3 regions of the Novosphingobium sp. genome follow, and region 2 is predicted to be linked to each of the others. Evidence: predicted binding sites of a transcription regulator. Region 2 holds the regulator's gene; each other region holds the start of a gene.
What was found. The regulator LexA, encoded in region 2, represses DNA repair genes until DNA is damaged. The targets are predictions, from matches to a motif close to GTTCCNCNCTTGTTCT.
Positions count from the first base shown of each region.

Region 1 (5,584 bases), 1.8 Mb from region 2:
GTATTCCCCACTTCCAGCAGCTGCGAAACGGATCGACATGGGGAGATGCTTCCTTGTTTTGACTGTTCGTGCGTTTTTGTTTTTCAGCGTTTTCATGGGGCGCCGGATGTTTCCACCCGGCCTGAAAACGCTCTGGCGACGCGAACAGCTCTAGCCCCCAAGGACCTAAACCTTTGTGTTGCGGCGTGGTTATCGAAATGTTGCGCCGTGTAAACTGCGCGCGGGCCGGGGTGAGGCGAGGCCTTATTGCGGCCAGTTACTGCGGAGAGGCGATCCACTGGCCGCTGTTGCGATAGTCATCGCGCACGCCCCCGCTGCCGGGAGCACCGCCCGGCAGGCCCGAGGCGCGATAGTTTTTATCGCCGCCGCGGCGGATGACGTCATCGGTGTAGGCCGGGGCCGGTTCGGCAGGCGTGCTGGCTGCCGCGAGCTGCACCTGCGCCGGGCTGCCGCCGGCCTGTTTCAGGCTGGCGTCATAGGCGCGCTCCACCGCCAGCGGATCGGCGGTGGCCAGCATATCGGCGCTCTGGCCATTGCGGGCGTGAGGGGCGGCCATCGGCTCGCCACCGGCATAGGCGAAGCGGAAGGCGGTGCCTTCGCCGGCAGGTCCGGGCAGGCGATAGAAGCGATGCGCGCCGATCTGGCCGATAAAGTTCATCGCCGCATCCCAATAAGGGTGGACGGCAAAGGTATGGTAATGTGTCGCGAGACCCACGGGCTGGAAGACGTAACCGGCCAGCGCCGCGCGCGCCACGGCCTGGGCGCGGTCCCAGAAATAGCGGTTGGGCAGGCGGGCAAGGGCGCCATCGCAGGTGAAGGTGAACTGGCAGCCGGTGCTCTTCTCCGAGCCCTGGAAGACCACGCCGCAGACCGTCTTGGGAAAGCTGGGATGCGCTACGCGGTTGAGCACCACCTGAGCCACAGCGCGCTGGCCGTCATCGGGCTCGCTGGCGGCTTCGTAATAGATGGCGCTGGTCAGGCATTGCAGGGCGCGGTCGTGATCCTGCCCTGCCGCCGCCGCGATCAGCGCGCGGGCCGAACCGGCGGGGCCGGTGAGGGTGGCCGGGGGCTCACCTTCATTGTGGGCATCGGGCGTCAGCGTCTGCGCGCCGTCGCCGGGCAGTTGGTCCCACGCGGCCAGATAATACCAGGCCGAGCCGGGGAAGCTTTCGCCGGGGCGCTCGAAGGGCATGGGGGTGATCTGCTGGGCGCTGTCATCGCCGGTCAGGGCGGCGAAGGTGTTGCTGTGCTGCTGGGCCTGCACCTGCCAGCTTGCGGCCACCACCACGGCGGCGATCGACAAAGCGGCGGCGCGCAGTCCCACGGCGTGATGCATATGCTGGCGGCGGGCGCGGGCGATGGTCAGCGGCTTGCGGCGCGAGAAGCGGGCATGGAAATCCGCCGCGCGCGGCAGATCTGCCAGCGAGCGGGTCGGGATGTCAGCCATGGCATTCTGGCGCGGTTGCATCCGCAGGACCTTTGCAGAAATTGGACAGCCTGTCGCTAGACGGTTCAACCATCCGTCGCATCTGTCGATTTGCCACCGTTCCAAAGCGGCACGGACAGGGGCCTTAACTGTTAATCGCTTAACGCTGGCCCGACTTGCATGGTTAAGATGGGCTTGTCGTCACAGGATCTCGTTACCACATTATGCGGGACGCGCGTGGCCCAGTGCCCTTTGCCCTTTCGGGTAAGCGCTTCGCACTTGCCACAATCGAACAAATCTGGAACACGGGCCTTCATGAGTCTCTCCCATATTACCGTGCGCGGCGCGCGTGAGCACAATCTCAAGGGCGTGGACATCACGCTGCCGCGAGACAGTCTGATCGTCATCACCGGGCTTTCGGGCTCGGGGAAATCGTCGCTGGCGTTTGACACGATCTATGCCGAGGGGCAGCGGCGCTATGTCGAGAGCCTGTCGGCCTATGCGCGCCAGTTTCTGGAAATGATGCAGAAGCCCGATGTCGAGCATATCGACGGGCTGTCGCCCGCGATCTCCATCGAGCAGAAGACCACCAGCCGCAATCCGCGCTCCACCGTGGCGACGGTGACCGAGATTTACGATTACATGCGTCTGCTGTGGGCGCGGGTGGGGGTGCCCTATTCGCCCGCCACGGGTCTGCCGATTGCGGCGCAGACGGTCAGCCAGATGGTGGACCGAGTGATGGCCTTGCCCGAGGGCACGCGCGCCTATCTGCTGGCCCCGGCCGTGCGCGGCCGCAAGGGCGAATATCGCAAGGAAATCGCCGAGTGGCAGAAGGCGGGCTACACCCGTCTGCGCATCGATGGCGAGATGTATGCGATTGAGGACGCGCCCGCGCTCGACAAGAAGTACAAGCATGACATCGAGGTGGTGGTCGACCGCGTGGCGGTGAAGGATGGCATCCAGAGCCGTCTGGCCGACAGTTTCGAGCAGGCTTTGAAGCTGGCCGACGGGCTGGCCTATATCGATCTGGCCGATGGCGTGGTGCCGGGGCGTGAGGGCGAGGCCAAGTCGAAGAATTTGAAGGGCGCGGGCGTGCCGCTGAACCGCATCGTGTTCAGCGAGAAGTTTGCCTGCCCTGTCAGTGGCTTCACGATTGAATCGATCGAGCCGCGTCTGTTTTCGTTCAACGCGCCTCAGGGTGCCTGCCCGGCTTGCGACGGTCTGGGCGAGAAGCTGCTGTTCGATCCGCAACTGGTGGTGCCCAATGAGGGGCTGTCGATCAAGGCGGGGGCGGTGGTGCCCTGGGCCAAGTCGAACCCGCCATCACCTTATTATATGCAGGTGCTGGCCTCGCTGGCCAAGCATTACGGTTTTGCGCTGGAAACCCAGTGGCATGATCTGCCCGCCGAGGCGAAGATCGTGATCCTCTATGGCACGGGCAAGACGCCGGTGCCGCTGACCTTTATGGACGGCAAGAAGCTCTACACCGTGACCAAGCCCTTCGAGGGCGTGATCGGCAACCTCAACCGCCGCATGCTTCAGACCGAAAGCGCCTTTATGCGCGAGGAACTGAGCAAATATCAGACCGCCCAGCCTTGCGAGGTCTGCGAGGGCAAGCGCCTGAAGCCTGAAGCTCTGGCCGTGAAGGTGGCGGGCAGCGACATCGCCGATGGCGTGCGCTTGAGTGTGCAGGACGCGCTGGCGTGGTTCTCCACGCTGGAGGAGAAGCTGACCGATCAGCAGAAGCAGATCGCCAAGGCCATTCTGAAGGAAATCAACGAAAGGCTTGGTTTTCTGAACAATGTGGGGCTGGATTACCTCAATCTGGACCGTACCAGTGGCACTCTGTCGGGCGGTGAATCGCAGCGGATCCGTCTGGCCAGCCAGATCGGCAGCGGGCTGTCGGGCGTGCTTTACGTGCTGGATGAGCCGAGCATCGGCCTGCATCAGCGCGACAATGATATGCTGCTGGCGACGCTCAAGCGGCTGCGCGATCTGGGCAATACGGTGATCGTGGTCGAGCATGATGAGGATGCGATTCGCGCCGCCGATCATGTCGTCGATCTGGGGCCGGGCGCGGGCGTGCATGGCGGCGAGGTGGTCGCCGAGGGTACGTTGGCCGATATTCTGGCGAACCCAAACAGCCTGACCGGGCAATATCTGACCGGCGCGCGCAAGATCGAGGTGCCTGCCGAGCGCCGCAAGGGCAATGGCAAGAGCATCACGGTCGAGAATGCGCGGGCCAACAATCTGAAGGGCGTGACGGCGAAGTTCCCGCTGGGGACCTTCTGCTGTGTGACCGGCGTGTCGGGTTCGGGCAAGTCGACGCTGACGCTGGATACGCTGCAGGCGGGGGCTTCGCGCACGCTCAATGGTGCGCGGGTGATCGCTGGGGCGCATGACAAGATCGTGGGCCTGGAAAACTGCGACAAGGTGATCGAGATTGATCAGTCGCCGATCGGGCGCACGCCGCGGTCCAATCCGGCGACCTACACCGGCGCCTTCACGCTGATCCGTGACTGGTTTGCGGGTCTGCCTGAGGCTCAGGCGCGGGGCTATAAGGCCGGGCGCTTCAGCTTCAACGTCAAGGGCGGGCGGTGTGAGGCTTGTCAGGGCGACGGGTTGATCAAGATCGAGATGCACTTCCTGCCCGACGTTTACGTCACCTGCGAGGAGTGCAACGGCAAGCGCTACAACCGCGAGACGCTGGAGGTGAAGTTCAAGGGCCATTCCATCGCCGATGTGCTGGATATGACTATCGAGGACGCCGAAAGCTTCTTCGCCAATGTGCCGCCGATCCGTGAGCGTATGCATATGCTCAACGAAGTCGGGCTGGGCTATGTGAAGGTGGGCCAGCAGGCGACGACGCTGTCAGGCGGCGAGGCGCAGCGCGTCAAGCTGGCCAAGGAGCTGGCGCGCAGGTCCACGGGCAAGACGCTCTATGTGCTGGATGAACCCACCACCGGCCTGCATTTCGAGGATGTGCGCAAGCTGCTGGAGGTGCTGCACCGGTTGGTCGATCAGGGCAACAGCGTGGTGGTGATCGAGCACAATCTCGACGTCATCAAGACCGCCGACTGGCTGATCGATATGGGCCCGGAAGGTGGCGTGCGCGGCGGCACGATTGTGGCAGAAGGCACGCCCGAGCAGGTGGCGAAGAACAAGGCCAGCTTCACCGGGCATTATCTCAAGCCGCTGTTGAAGCGGGGGGTAAACCAGCCGCCCGGCGGCGCGGGTATGGCCTCGCCGGGCAGAAAACCGGGGGAAGCGTGATGCGCAGCAGGGTTTGGGTCGTCGTGGCGGCGATGGTGTGGTCGAGCGCAAACCATGTTGCTGCGGCGGAGCCTAAGGCAGCATTGCCGCCGATGCCTCTTTCGCCCGACGGGCAACGGTATTTCCCGGAAAGCCTGAGGCATCAGGTCCTGAACTGTCCAAGGTTTCGCGCGGACGTTCCTCCAATGACGGTCATGGACGAATGGCGCGAGGGCATCACCTCTGAGTTTCTGGCGGCAGCGCGGGAGCCTTCGCTGGCCAAATACGCGCAGGACATAGCAAAAAGCAGAGGTTCGGCTGTGCGCCTTACATGGCTGCGTAGCTTTGACGAGCCCGTGACGGTGCGGTTGGAATGGGCGGCCTCTGGCAGGATGCATCTGACCGCGCGCATGCTATCGGGCAAAGGTGGCTATGGGCCGGGCAAGATCAAGCAGCGTATGGACCGCGATCTGAGCCCTGCGGAAGCCGAAGGGATGAACCGCCTGTTTGCCCGGGTCGGCTTGTGGAGTCAGCCCACCGCCATATGCGACGCGGGCCTGGACGGCGCGGAGTGGTTGTTTGAAGGTGCCGATACGATTGGCTATCATCTTGTCAGACGACAAAGTCCAGAGAAGGGCCCAGTGCGGGAAGCCGGTCTCGCGATGCTCAAATTGACTGGCTGGAGCTTTAAGGACATCTACTAGGCGTCGAAACCAAAAACCCCGCCGGTGAGGGCGGGGCAATCGGCTTCGGCCCAGAGCAAACCTCTCGCCGGAAGACGTTATGGGAGCGCGAGGGGGTAACCCCCTCGCACTTGATCCCTTCAAACCTTACTTCTGGTTCGCCAGCAGCTTCAAACGCAGCGCGTTGAGCTTGATGAAGCCCGCGGCATCGGCCTGGTTGTAG
Region 1 covers NZ_JBCNLP010000001.1:1,199,393-1,204,976, forward strand. Annotated here, with positions in the region: gene ABDW49_RS05725 (hypothetical protein) at 1-39, opposite strand, end outside; gene ABDW49_RS05730 (cell wall hydrolase) at 257-1,447, opposite strand; gene uvrA (excinuclease ABC subunit UvrA) at 1,742-4,699, shown strand; gene ABDW49_RS05740 (hypothetical protein) at 4,699-5,382, shown strand; gene ABDW49_RS05745 (argininosuccinate synthase) at 5,509-5,584, opposite strand, start outside.
Region 1: the regulator LexA is predicted to act here: its motif matches at 1,716-1,731, upstream of uvrA (excinuclease ABC subunit UvrA).

Region 2 (6,468 bases):
GGCGGCCAGCTCTTCCTGCGTCAGATAGCAGCGATAGGCATGGCCCGAATCGAGCAGCCGCGCGGCAACCTGCGCATGACGATCGGAACGCGCGAACTGGAAGACGGGGGCCTCATCGCCGCCCAGGCCCAGCCAGTTCAGACCATCGAAGATCGCCTCGATCGCGGGCTCGGTCGAGCGGGCGCGGTCGGTATCCTCGATGCGCAAGAGGTATTTTCCCCCATTGGCACGCGCGTAAAGCCAGTTGAAAAGGGCCGTGCGCGCCCCGCCGATATGCAGATAGCCGGTGGGAGAGGGCGCGAAACGGGTGACAACAGGGCGCGCGATGATCTGGCCATCCGTGGCCGAGCCATCACCGTTCACGCCAACACTTGCCATTCACTCATCCTTCCTGTCACTCTACCCCCCTATGGCCAGCCGCTCGGGCATCACCATCGGGCTACGTTCTGGCGCCCCGCGCTTATGGCGCGATGCGGGCGCTGCATTGCAACACGGCCATAGGACCAGCGGCGCGATCTTGTCCAGCACTGCCTTGCGGCTTGAACACTTTCTGAACGAGGCCGGACCGGACCGCCTTCCATGGCTGGCCGTGGGGTTGGGCGGAGGCATAGGCCTGTGGTTCGTGCTTGCCAATGCCTGGCTTTGGTATGGTGTGCTGGCCTTTGGTATAGGGGGGGGCAGGGCTTGCGGCGCTGTTGCAGGGGGTTTCGCTGGGCCATCTGCGTGCCGCCCTGATGAGCATGGGGCTGGCCGTGGCGGCGGGGTGCGGCCTGATCTGGGCGAAATCCGCCATGGTCGGTACGCCTGCCATCGTCCAGCCGATGACCCCGCGCATCACCGCCCGCGTGATGGACCGCTATGCCCAGCCCGCCGAGCACCGCCTGCGCCTTGAACTGGCCTTTGCCGAGCCGGGCAGCGGGCGGCCCATTCTGGCGCGACTCTCCATGCCTGAAGGGCGCGACCAGCCGGGGCTGACCGAAGGCGCCGTGGTGCAACTGCGAGCAAGGCTGATGCCGCCCGCCGCGCCCATGCTGCCCGGCGGCTATGACGCGGCCCGCGCGGCATGGTTCGATGGTGTGGCCGCCACCGGGACAGTACTCGGTCCGGTGAAAGTGATATCGCCCGCGCCCGGCGACTCATGGCTGGCCCGCATGCGCCATGCGCTGGCCGATCACGTGCGTTCGCGCGTGGCCGGACCGGCGGGAGGCATCGCGGCCGCCTTTGCCAGCGGAGACCGGGGCGGCATCCCGGCCTCCGACGAGCAGGCGATGCGCGATTCGGGGCTGACTCACCTGCTGTCGGTGAGCGGGCTGCATGTCAGCGCGGTGATCGCCGGAGTTTATGTGCTGGCGATCCGGCTGCTGGCGCTGCTTCCGTGGCTGGCCTTGAGGGTGCGCCTGCCGCTGCTGGCCAGCGCTTTTGGCGGGGCGGCAGGGATTTTCTACACGCTGCTGACGGGGGCTCAGGTGCCCACGGTGCGGTCGGTGCTGGGGGCCTTGCTGGTGCTGGCGGCGCTGGCGCTGGGGCGGCAGCCTTTCACGGTGCGCTTGCTGGCGGTGGCGGCGATCTGCACCATGCTGCTGTGGCCCGAGGCGGTGATCGGCCCCAGCTTCCAGATGAGCTTCGGTTCGGTGCTGGCGCTGGTGGTGCTGCATGATTGCGCGCCGGTCCGCGCCTTTCTGGCCCCGCGTGAGGAGGGCTGGTGGCAGCGCTTGGCGCGCCATCTGGCGATGATCCTGCTGGCGGGCATGGTGATTGATCTGGCGCTGATGCCGGTGGCGCTGTTCTATTTCCACCGTGCCGGGGTCTATGGCTCGATGGCCAATCTGGTGGCTATTCCGCTGACCACCTTTGTGTCGATGCCCGCGATTGCTTTGGGGCTGGCGCTGGATCTGGTGGGGGCGGGGGCGCCTGCGTGGTGGGTTTGCGGGCAATCGCTGGACCTGCTGCTGGCCATCGCGCGCTGGACGGCGGAGCGGCCCGCCTCGGTGACGGTGATGCCCGCGATGGACGCATGGCGCTATGGGCTGTTTGTCGGCGGCATGCTGTGGCTGGCGCTGTGGCATGGGCGGGTGAGGCTGTGGGGGCTGGTGCCTGCGCTGGTGGCGATTGTCTCGCTGACATGGCTGCAGCCGCCCGATGTGCTGATCTCCGGTGATGGCAGGAACGTCGGCATCACCGGCATTGCGGGCCGCGCGCTGGTGATCCTGCGCGATGGGCAAGGTGGCCGCACTGGCGAGGCGATGCTGGAGTCCGCAGGGCTGTCAGGCCCGGTGACGCCGCTGGCGACATGGCAGGGCGCGCGTTGTTCGGAAGGCTTTTGTGCTCTCGATCTCGACCGGGGCGGGCGGCGCTGGCGTCTGCTGATTGCGCGCGGCAAGGGAGACGCGGAGCCCGTGCCATGGGAGCAGGCCTGCGCTCAGGCCGATATCGTTGTCGCGCCGGAGAAGCTCTATGGCGCGTGCCGCCCCAGATTGATCAAGGCCGATCGCGCCGCGTTGCTGCGGAGTGGCGGACTGGCACTGGATCTGGAGCATTTAAGCGTGACCACCGTGGCCCAATCGATGGGCGCCCATCCATGGTGGCGCGCGCCGCATCGTCTGCCGCGCGAGGAGGAGAACAGCCCCTGAGCGTGGGTTTGGCAGGAGTGGTCTGAGGTTGGGCTCCGCCTTATGGGAGCATGCTCCCGATGAAGCGCGGTTCGCATCAAGAGCCGATCCGAGGCCAGATCAAAACCGATCTCCTCCCAGCCCCGATCAAACCATGTCCAGGGTTGGAAAAGCCTCTCCCAACCCTGCCCATCAATGATAGCGGCGCAGCAGTCCGGCCAGCTTGCCCTGCACCTGCACCTCGCCGGGGCGGTAATATTGCGGCTGATAGGTCGCATTGGCGGGATCGAGGCGGATCATCCCGCCATCGCGGCGCAGATACTTCAGCGTCGCTTCCTCGCCGCGCACCAGCGCCACCACGATTTCGCCATCGCGGGCGATTTCGGTGCGGCGGATCAGCGCCAGATCGCCGTCGAAAATGCCGGCCTCGACCATCGAATCGCCAGACACCTCAAGCGCATAATGGTCGCCCGCGCCCAGCAGGGCAGCAGGCACCGGCAAGGTCGATTGCCCTTCCAGCGCCTCGATCGGCACACCGGCGGCGATACGGCCGTGCAGCGGGATCTCGATCACGTCATTGGCGGGGCGGGGCGCCGCCACCGGTGCCGGAGACAGTGCGGCGGGGCGGGCCAGCGGCGCAGCGGGGGCGGGGGTGGCACGCGGGGCAGCCGCAGCAACGCCGCGCTGGCCACCGGTCACATCCTCAGGCTGGCGCAGCACTTCGAGCGCGCGGGCGCGGTTGGGCAGGCGGCGGATAAAGCCACGTTCCTCCAGCGCGGAAATCAGCCGATGAACGCCCGATTTCGACTTGAGGTCGAGCGCTTCCTTCATTTCCTCGAAAGAGGGGGACACGCCATCTTCCTCCAGCCGGACCTGGATAAAGCGGAGCAATTCGTGCTGCTTGCGGGTGAGCATGCGGATGTCCTTCCTGCCGTTCCGTTCTCGAACGAACAAGGAACATTTATGCAACAATTTTTCAGCCGTCAAGCGAGGGAATGCGTGTCCAGCAGATAAATTCCCACAATTGCGCCCGTTTCGGCGGCTTCGGCATTGATCGGGCGGTCGATCAGGCAATTGCTCGCCGCCATCGCCGCCAGAGCGCTGCTGTCGCGCATGGGGTTGGGGGTGACCTCTTCGCCATCCCAGGCCCCGCGCAGAAACTCCTGCCGCTTGCCGCCTGCGGGCACGGGGGCTGTCAGCCGGGCGCTGACCTTGCGGGGCAGAACATCGCTCGCGCCCATCATCGCGCGCAGCATCGGCAGCAGGAAAAGCTGCCCGCAGACCAGCCCCGAGACCGGATTGCCCGGCAGGCCCAGCACATGGAGCCCGCCGCGCTGCGCATGCATCAAGGGTTTGCCTGGGCGCATCGCCACGCGCCAGAAAGCGAGCTGCGCGCCCCATGCTTCCAGGGCCGGGCGGATCAGGTCGTGATCCCCCACCGAAGCGCCGCCCGAGGTGACGATGAGATCGGCCTCGCCAGCGGCGTCCAGAGCGGCGACCAGTGCGGAAAGATCGTCTCGCACAGGACCGATGCGCGTCACCTCGGCGCCCAGAGCGCCGACCATCGCGGCCAGCATCGCGCCATTGCTGGCGGGGATCTGATGCGGCAGCACGCGCGCGCCGGGCGGCACCAACTCGTCGCCGCTGTCGATGATGGTGACGCGGGGCAGGCGGCGCACGGCCACGCTGCCATGACCGCCCGAGATGGCCAGCGCGATCTGCGCCGGGCCGAGGCGGGTTCCGGCGGGCAGCAAGGGCGCGCCCTGCGAGAAATCCAGCCCCGCGCGACGGATATGGCGACCGGGAGGATTGGGCGCATCGCCGGTCAGGATCAGGTGGTCGCCATTGCGGGTCACATCTTCCTGAAGCACCATGGCGTCGGCGCTCTGGGGCATCAGGGCGCCGGTGGCGATGCGGATTGCCTCACCGGGCTGGACGGGGTGAGGCCATGGGTGGCCCGCCGCGCTTTCGCCGGCCACGCGCCATGGGCCGGGCAGATCCTCGGCACGCAGAGCGTAGCCGTCCATCGCGGAGAGATCGGCGGCGGGCTGGGTACGCTGCGCCGTCAGAGGTTCCGCCAGCCAGCGCCCGGCAGCCTGTTCGATGGGCAGGGTTTCAATCGGCAGCGGCGTGATGGTGGCCAGCAGCTTTTGCTGCGCCTCGGCCAATGGGAGGGGCGGCATCAGGCCTGCCTGCCCGGCGCGTACCATGAGCCCGATTTGCCGCCGTGTTTCTCGATCAGGCGGATGCCGGTGATTCCCATCGCCTTGTCCACGGCCTTGGCCATGTCATAGACCGTCAGCAGGGCGACCGAGACGGCGGTCAGCGCCTCCATCTCTACGCCGGTCTTGCCCGTCAGGCTGGCGCTGGCGGTGCAGCGCAAGGCGTCATCTTCAAAGGCGAAGTCCACGCTGACGGCATCCAAAGGCAGCGGATGGCACAGCGGGATCAGATCGCCGACCTTCTTGGCGGCCATGATCCCGGCGATGCGGGCGGCGGCCAGCACATCGCCTTTGGGGATCGCGCCGTCGCGGATCGCCTCCAGCGCTTCCGGGCCCATCAGGATGCGGCCTTCCGCGATGGCGAGGCGTCTGGTTTCCGCCTTGCCGCCCACATCGACCATGCGGGCATGGCCCTGAGCGTCGAGATGGGTGAGATCGGCCATGGTCAGGCGCCGGTCAGCAGTTGGCGGGTGGCGGCCTCGACATCGCTCTGACGCATCAGGCTCTCGCCGACCAGGAAGGTGCGGGCGTTGCAGGCCGAGAGGCGGACCAGATCGGCATGGCTGTTGATGCCGCTCTCGGCCACGAGCAGCGTGCCTTCGGGCGCCAGCGGGGCGAGGCGCTCGGTGGTGGCGATGTCGGTCTTGAAGCGCTTGAGGTCACGGTTGTTCACGCCGATCAGGCGCGAGGTGAGGCGCGCGGCGCGCTCCATCTCGGCCTCATTGTGGACTTCGACCAGCACATCCATGCCGCGTTCCAGCGCGGCGGCCTCGATCTCGGCCATCTGGGCGTCTTCCAGCGCGGCGACGATGATGAGGATGGCATCGGCGCCGATGGAGCGCGCCTCGGCCACCTGCCAGGGGTCGATCATGAAATCCTTGCGGATCACCGGCAGGGTGCAGGCGGCGCGGGCGGCGATCAGGAAATCCTCATGGCCCTGGAAATAGGGCGCGTCGGTCAGGATCGAGAGGCAGGCCGCGCCCCCGGCCTGATAGGCGCGGGCATGGGCGGGCGGATCGAAATCAGCACGGATCCGGCCCTTGGAGGGGCTGGCCTTCTTGATCTCCGCGATCAGCGCGAAGCCATCGGCGGCCTTGGCGCGCAGGGCGGCTTCGAAACCGCGCGGAGCGGTCTGCAGCGCGGCGCGGGCATCAAGGTCCGACAGGCTGGCCAGCGGTTTGCGCAGCGCAACTTCCTCGGCCTTGGTGGCGCAGATTTCGGTCAGCTTGTCGGTCATCGTCGTATCCATCTTGATCATTGTATCGCTCATCGGACCGCATCGATCCAGCAGTCGAGCAGTGCCTTGGCCAGACCTTTGTCGATCACCTCGGCGGCTTCCTCGACGCCTTCGCGCCAGCTTTCCACCTCGCCCGCCACGCGCAGCGCGGCAGAGGCGTTGAACAGCACGGCATCGCGATAGGGGCCTTCCTCGCCCATCAACAGGCGGCGCAGGGCGTCAGCATTGTAGGCCGCATCGCCGCCGCGCAGCGCAGTGACCGGATGCACGGGCAGGCCCACATCCGCCGCCGACACGCGATGCATGGCGATGGTGCGACCCTGCACCTCGGCGCATTCATTGCCGCCCGCCAGCGAGAGTTCGTCCAGCCCCTCATCGCCCGAGACGATAAAGCTGCGCT
Region 2 covers NZ_JBCNLP010000001.1:2,962,003-2,968,470, reverse strand. Annotated here, with positions in the region: gene gltX (glutamate--tRNA ligase) at 1-378, opposite strand, end outside; gene ABDW49_RS13740 (ComEC/Rec2 family competence protein) at 696-2,630, shown strand; gene lexA (transcriptional repressor LexA) at 2,802-3,524, opposite strand; gene glp (gephyrin-like molybdotransferase Glp) at 3,593-4,792, opposite strand; gene moaC (cyclic pyranopterin monophosphate synthase MoaC) at 4,792-5,274, opposite strand; gene trpC (indole-3-glycerol phosphate synthase TrpC) at 5,277-6,068, opposite strand; gene trpD (anthranilate phosphoribosyltransferase) at 6,098-6,468, opposite strand, start outside.

Region 3 (5,584 bases), 1.2 Mb from region 2:
GCGAGACTGCCTTCGAATGGATCAAGGATCTGAAGAAGGAAAAGGGCCGGGAGAACAAGCTGCGCTGGGACGTTATCAATACGCTCTGCGCGGTGTTGGGCTTTACGAACTTTAAGACCGGCGAATGCACCCCCACATATGAACAGATCGCAGCCGCCGCAGGATGCTGCCGTCTGACAGCAATCCGCCATTGCGCCATCCTGCGCGAAAACAAGCTTCTGGACTGGGTGCGGCGCAGCCGGGGCGGTGATGGGAACCGCAACGAGCAGGCACCTAGCTCGTACATGTTCGAGCTGAGCCGCTTGCCGACCAAATTTCAGATCCATATGCGCCAGATCCTGAAGCGCATGGGCATCAAGTTGGAATGCCACCCCGATAGGAAGGGTTCCGGGCCCGTGCCCAACAAGGGTCAGCGCTTGGCCGAACGGGTGCTAAAGGGATTTGCGGCGGCAACGGGCCGACTGACCCAGAAGCGCCGCCGTGAGGATCTGGAAGCCGACGCGGCCTTCGTCAGGAGCGAAATGGCGCTGTTTGGGGACATTCCCACCGACCAGTGGGCCACGATACGCCACCCCGACGATATCGACGCCCAGCGGGCTTACAGCGAGCGTATGGGCATCCCTTTTTTTGGGTTTCAGGGTAACAACAATGCACCTGATCTGGGACTTACAGAACTTTAAATAAAAGGAATGAAACAGCTTAAGGCTGTTTCATGAGCGTTGGACGATAAAGTGCCCGCTGAGAGGCCCCCAATCACCCCGAAGGATCGCCAAAGGCACCGTCGAACGGAGCCGCTTGCGCGGCTCCTTGGCTGTCCAGGGGGACAGGCGGAAATCGAGGCTCATTCTTTCAACCGTCGCGCGCGCGGCGAGTTCCCTTGTGGTGCATTTTAGTGCGTAAATCCGCATAGGCAGCGTTTGGGGGCAGGTTTGCCCCAAAAACGCCGGTTTCGGCGCTGTACGGGGCGTATAGCGGCCCGGAGGACTGCATAAAATCAATCCAAAGAGAGCGAGGGCGAGGCGTGGGGGCAACGGCGATGCTCGGGTTGATGCTCGATCCCCTCGCGTAATAATATTTCACACTCTTGCAATCTTTCGAGGCGCAGAAAAGGGGCCGAGGATCGCGCCCCGGCCCCTGTCAGGGGCTCTGAGTGTGTGTGTGTGAGGTCGGGCGGCCCTGTATGGTGCCGCGCCTGTACGGGGCTGTGAGGGGCTTAGCGCGCCACCTTCCGCGCCGCCTTCTTCGTCAACAGGTCAGCGATGGCCTCATCGAGCAGTTGCTGCACAGTCGTGCCTTCCTCGGCGGCAAGGATCTTCAGTTGTGTGCTGACCTCTGCCGGGAAGTGGCCGCCGATCAGTTTCATCCCCACGCGGTTCCGCTGCACCGCGCGCCCGGTCGCCGTGACCTGCGCCGGGTCAGTCACTGCCGCTGCGCTCGATGCCGCCCGGCGGCCACGCTGCGGCGGCGCGGCCTGTTGCTCATCGACCGGCACAACCTCGGCAGATGCGCGGTTGAGGATTGCTTGCAGGGAATTGCCCGGCCTTTTTGTCATCGAGTCGGCTCCTTCGCCGCGCCGTATAGCCGTATGCTAGTATACTTGTATAGCGCATCGACTTCCGCCGCCGCCTTGCCCTTGGGCTCATACTCTTGGGCGGCCAGTCCCGTGGACTGCGCGCGGGAGAATGCCTTGCGATCACCGATGACCACCGGGCAGACCTCTGTACCGAGTTCGGCAATGGTCGCTTCAGCGTCGGCCCGCTCATAACCGCGCGGCGAGACGAACGTCAGCACCACGGCGGCGGGCTTGCCGAGTTGCTTCACCACCTCCAGCGTGTGCACCATGCTCATGGTGTCGAACACTGCGGCGCGCGTCGGGATCAGCACAAGGTCGGCATGCTGCGCCGCCATCTGGGCAACGTCGCGGGCCACCGCCGCGCCGTCGATAATCACCAGATCGGTGCCCGCACTCTTGGCGGCGTTGATGACCGCGCTCAGGCGCACCGCCTGAAGCGAGGAAACAGCGGGCGTTTCGGCCTCACGCTCATCACTCCAAAAGCTGGCCGTGGCCTGCGGGTCCAGATCGAGGATGGCGGTTTTCTTGCCATCGGCCTCGGCGGCCACAGCCAAGCAGGTGGTCAATGTCGTCTTGCCCACCCCGCCCTTCTGCGAGAGGATCGCTATCACCTTCATCGTCACACCTCATTCACTGTATGGCAGTAAGATAGTATACTTGCATGCTATCTTACTGCTCTTGCACTTCCGTCCCCGGATTGCGCGACCGCAAGAGCGCGCTGGGGTGCATGATCTGACCATTGTTCGCATGATAGGTCAGGCGCCCGCCTTCGATCCACCGCATAGGCAATTCGAAGATGCCGCCAAGCATGAACGGCTCGATATCCCCCGGATGGTCAGCCAGATACGAAATCAGGTGGCCCGCCGTCTCCACACCACCTACGCCAGCCTCTTGGGACAACCCTTCGGCGCAAGAGTGGACCATCGACAGGAAATCGAGAAGCGACCAGCGCGATAGGCGCTCTACGCAACCCTCCCCTATCATGACTGGCCGCCGCTGGTCGGATTCCTGAAGGTGACCCTGCGCACGGGCAGCATGAAGCTGGCAAGTTCAATCTTCTGGCGCCGCTCGAAATCAGCGAACTGGACGGTAGATCGGCTCTGGGGGATCAGCGTTAGCCGATCCCCTTTGCGCGGTGCCAGCGTCACGAAATGCCCAGCGCGTTGAGGTAGACCTCAAGAATGGCGTCCTGTTCCTTGCGGTCATCGGGCTTCATCTTGCGGATACGGACAACCTGACGCATCGCCTTCGGGTCATAGCCGGAGGCCTTGCCCTCAAGATACACGTCCTTGATGTCGTCCTGAATGCCCTTCTTCTCTTCGTCCAAGCGCTCGATACGCTCGATCAGCAGGCGCAGACGATCATCCCCAGCCAAGTCGGCCATGGTCATTCCTTTCGATGTTGGAGATTGGCGCCCGTGCACCATGCACGGACGTATGCTAGTATACTTTTATACTTTCAGGACAGCGCCTGAACGGGCGGCCTATCGTGCCGCGCATTGATGCCGGTGCTGTCGCTTTCATCGATGCAGCACCATGCCCCTTCGCGGGCATCCCACCGATACCAGCGCCCCCATGTGCGGGGCTTGTCATGGGCGAGCCAGCGCAGATCACCATCGAGCGGAGGCACGAACCCGGTATCGCTGCCCATGACCACCTGCCCGTTGCGCCACAAGGGCTGCGTATCGCGGCGGCGCAGAATGACTGCCGGGGGCGCGCCCATCAGGTCCAGCAGGCCGGTCATGCCGCCCCTGCCTCCTGCGCCTGCGTGATGTTCGCATACTGGTCGATGGCGTCCTGCTCAGGGATCGCGATCTCATCAGGGTTGCCCTTGCGGATATGCCATCCACCATCGCGCGTACCAGCAATGCGGAATGCGACTGCACGGTCATATCGGCCAGCGTTAGCGATGAAGCGGGTATAGCCGCAATGGTTAGGCCCCCACCAAGCAGCATGCTCGTTGGACCAGACGAGATACTTCGGGGGGCTCATTCCGCCTCGCCCCAGATCGGCATGGGCATGATCTCGACATCGCGTGCGGAGAGTTCAAACCTCCTGAGGTTGGCCAGCAGGAAATAGGTGCCACCGCCTTCGCGCCCGCTGGCATAGACCACGGGGCTTTCCTCGTTGGCCACCATGAAGTCGCGCGCCTCCCGGCTAAGCAGGGCACCGCGCGGAACAAACGGCATCACGCCAAAGAATTTCTGCACCGCACCGACAATGCCGGTGGGATTGATCGCCTGTTGCAACATCATTGAAACCCCTCGTTTCTCTGCGTCATCGCATAAGCATGGCAGTATACTAGTTGCATAGTATACTCAAATGAAAAGAGCAGGCCGTCGCAAAAAATCTTGAATGGATGTTCGTCTTATGTTCCATTTGCGGGATGGAACGACTCACCTCACCCCTTATCGCTGAGGCCCTCCTGTCCGCCCCCGGTTGGGCGCGGGTGGGCCTGACCTCACCCAAACCGGACCTTCGCGAAAATGCTGCGCGGGAACTGGCCGACGCCATCGCGCGCGCTCTGTCGGCGCCGGAGCAGATCAGCCAGGACGAGGGGCAGCACACGCTGGCGCTGTGACGCCATGCGGTGGGATGCTGATCGGGCCATGAAGCCCACCTATCTGTTGGATGCCGCCGCGCTGCACTATTCGATAAAGCCGGTGTGCCAGTGTGGCCATAGCGCCACCTTCGACTCTATGGGCCTATGGTGGCATTACGAACGCCGGGGCTGGAATGACCACTTCCCCGAGGTCCGAAAACGCTTTTGGTGCCTGATGTGCCTGTCACGCGCGCGTCGGAAGGTCAGGCCGGTGCGGATCGAAATCGCTCGCGTGGATGGGTCAGAGATCGTGCTGCCGCTGCCTGATGAACCGACTTGGAAGCGCTACGCGAGGCTATTGCGTTAACCCCACCCCCACTTCGTTAATGCAGGTGCGGCAACCGAAAAAAATCGCTACCAGAGAGTCAGAACGAGTCTCGATTGGCGGGTTTATGTTGGTCAAGCAGCAAAAAGAATACCGTAGCGCAATATTCCTGGATGAGGAATTTCTTCACAACGTCAATTCACGTTTTGAACAATTCAAGGGACTGTACGCCAAATTTCTTTCAAAAGAATACAAACTTGAAGCGGGACAACTTGAAGCAAATTTAGAAAAAAATGAAATAAAAGACCTAAACACAAAATTTGCCGTAGAAAAATTCAGAAAGAACTCTCCCGTTAAATTTGATGCCAATTGGGAAAATGGCAAGAGCGTAAGAGGAGTCTCGCTCGAAGAACTAAAGGAAGTTCTTGAATACGAGTCAAGCAATCCAACAAGAATCCTTGTGGAGACAGGTGATTATGGGCAATTCCATATCTCACTGAATATCAAAACATCGTTCCTTTCCACGGCAGAACTGAGTGCGCACGCCGAAATGCGAGACCTTCCCGTGATTTGCGAGAGCATTGATAACATTGTATCAAAATCTACGCCCGAGTTTAGCATACTACATCACTCGATCGTCGCCCGATTAATTCAAACTTGCCTAATACTGGCGGCGCTTGTCTTTTCTTATCTGAAGCCAGTTGGTCCAGACCCCTCAATATATAAGATCGCCACAAACCTAGGTTTACTCTCTGTACTATGGGCATCGTGCTATTTTTATGTCAACTTTTTCCCGCCAGTGACATTCAAATATGGAAACTATAATCAGGGAAAGACTAGAATCGCAGCAGCCGCTTTCATTTTTACGAATATAGCTCTTCCATACTTCTCGAGCAAAATTTCTTAAATACGCCCAATAGCCTTCTGTTCGGTCGACAACAATATTGCCGTACCGGCAGAAATCCCTAGGGCGACACAAAAGGAGCGGCCAGATGCAAACGCCTGAAATTCACCTTTTGAAACAGGCTTTGCTCGAAGCCTATGAGACATTTGCCGACAAGCGCATCAAGAATATCGACCGGGGCCAGCGGTTTATTGTGGACCTTCGAACTTCCAACGATATTGCTTCCGATGGTAGCCCCTAT
Region 3 covers NZ_JBCNLP010000001.1:1,794,832-1,800,415, reverse strand. Annotated here, with positions in the region: gene ABDW49_RS08475 (hypothetical protein) at 1-680, shown strand, start outside; gene ABDW49_RS08470 (ribbon-helix-helix domain-containing protein) at 1,214-1,552, opposite strand; gene ABDW49_RS08465 (AAA family ATPase) at 1,549-2,190, opposite strand; gene ABDW49_RS08460 (hypothetical protein) at 2,243-2,446, opposite strand; gene ABDW49_RS08455 (DUF2312 domain-containing protein) at 2,718-2,957, opposite strand; gene ABDW49_RS08450 (hypothetical protein) at 3,032-3,316, opposite strand; gene ABDW49_RS08445 (hypothetical protein) at 3,313-3,564, opposite strand; gene ABDW49_RS08440 (hypothetical protein) at 3,561-3,827, opposite strand; gene ABDW49_RS08435 (DUF6771 family protein) at 3,959-4,153, shown strand; gene ABDW49_RS08430 (hypothetical protein) at 4,182-4,481, shown strand; gene ABDW49_RS08425 (hypothetical protein) at 4,567-5,346, shown strand; gene ABDW49_RS08420 (hypothetical protein) at 5,432-5,584, shown strand, end outside.
Region 3: the regulator LexA is predicted to act here: its motif matches at 3,934-3,949, upstream of ABDW49_RS08435 (DUF6771 family protein).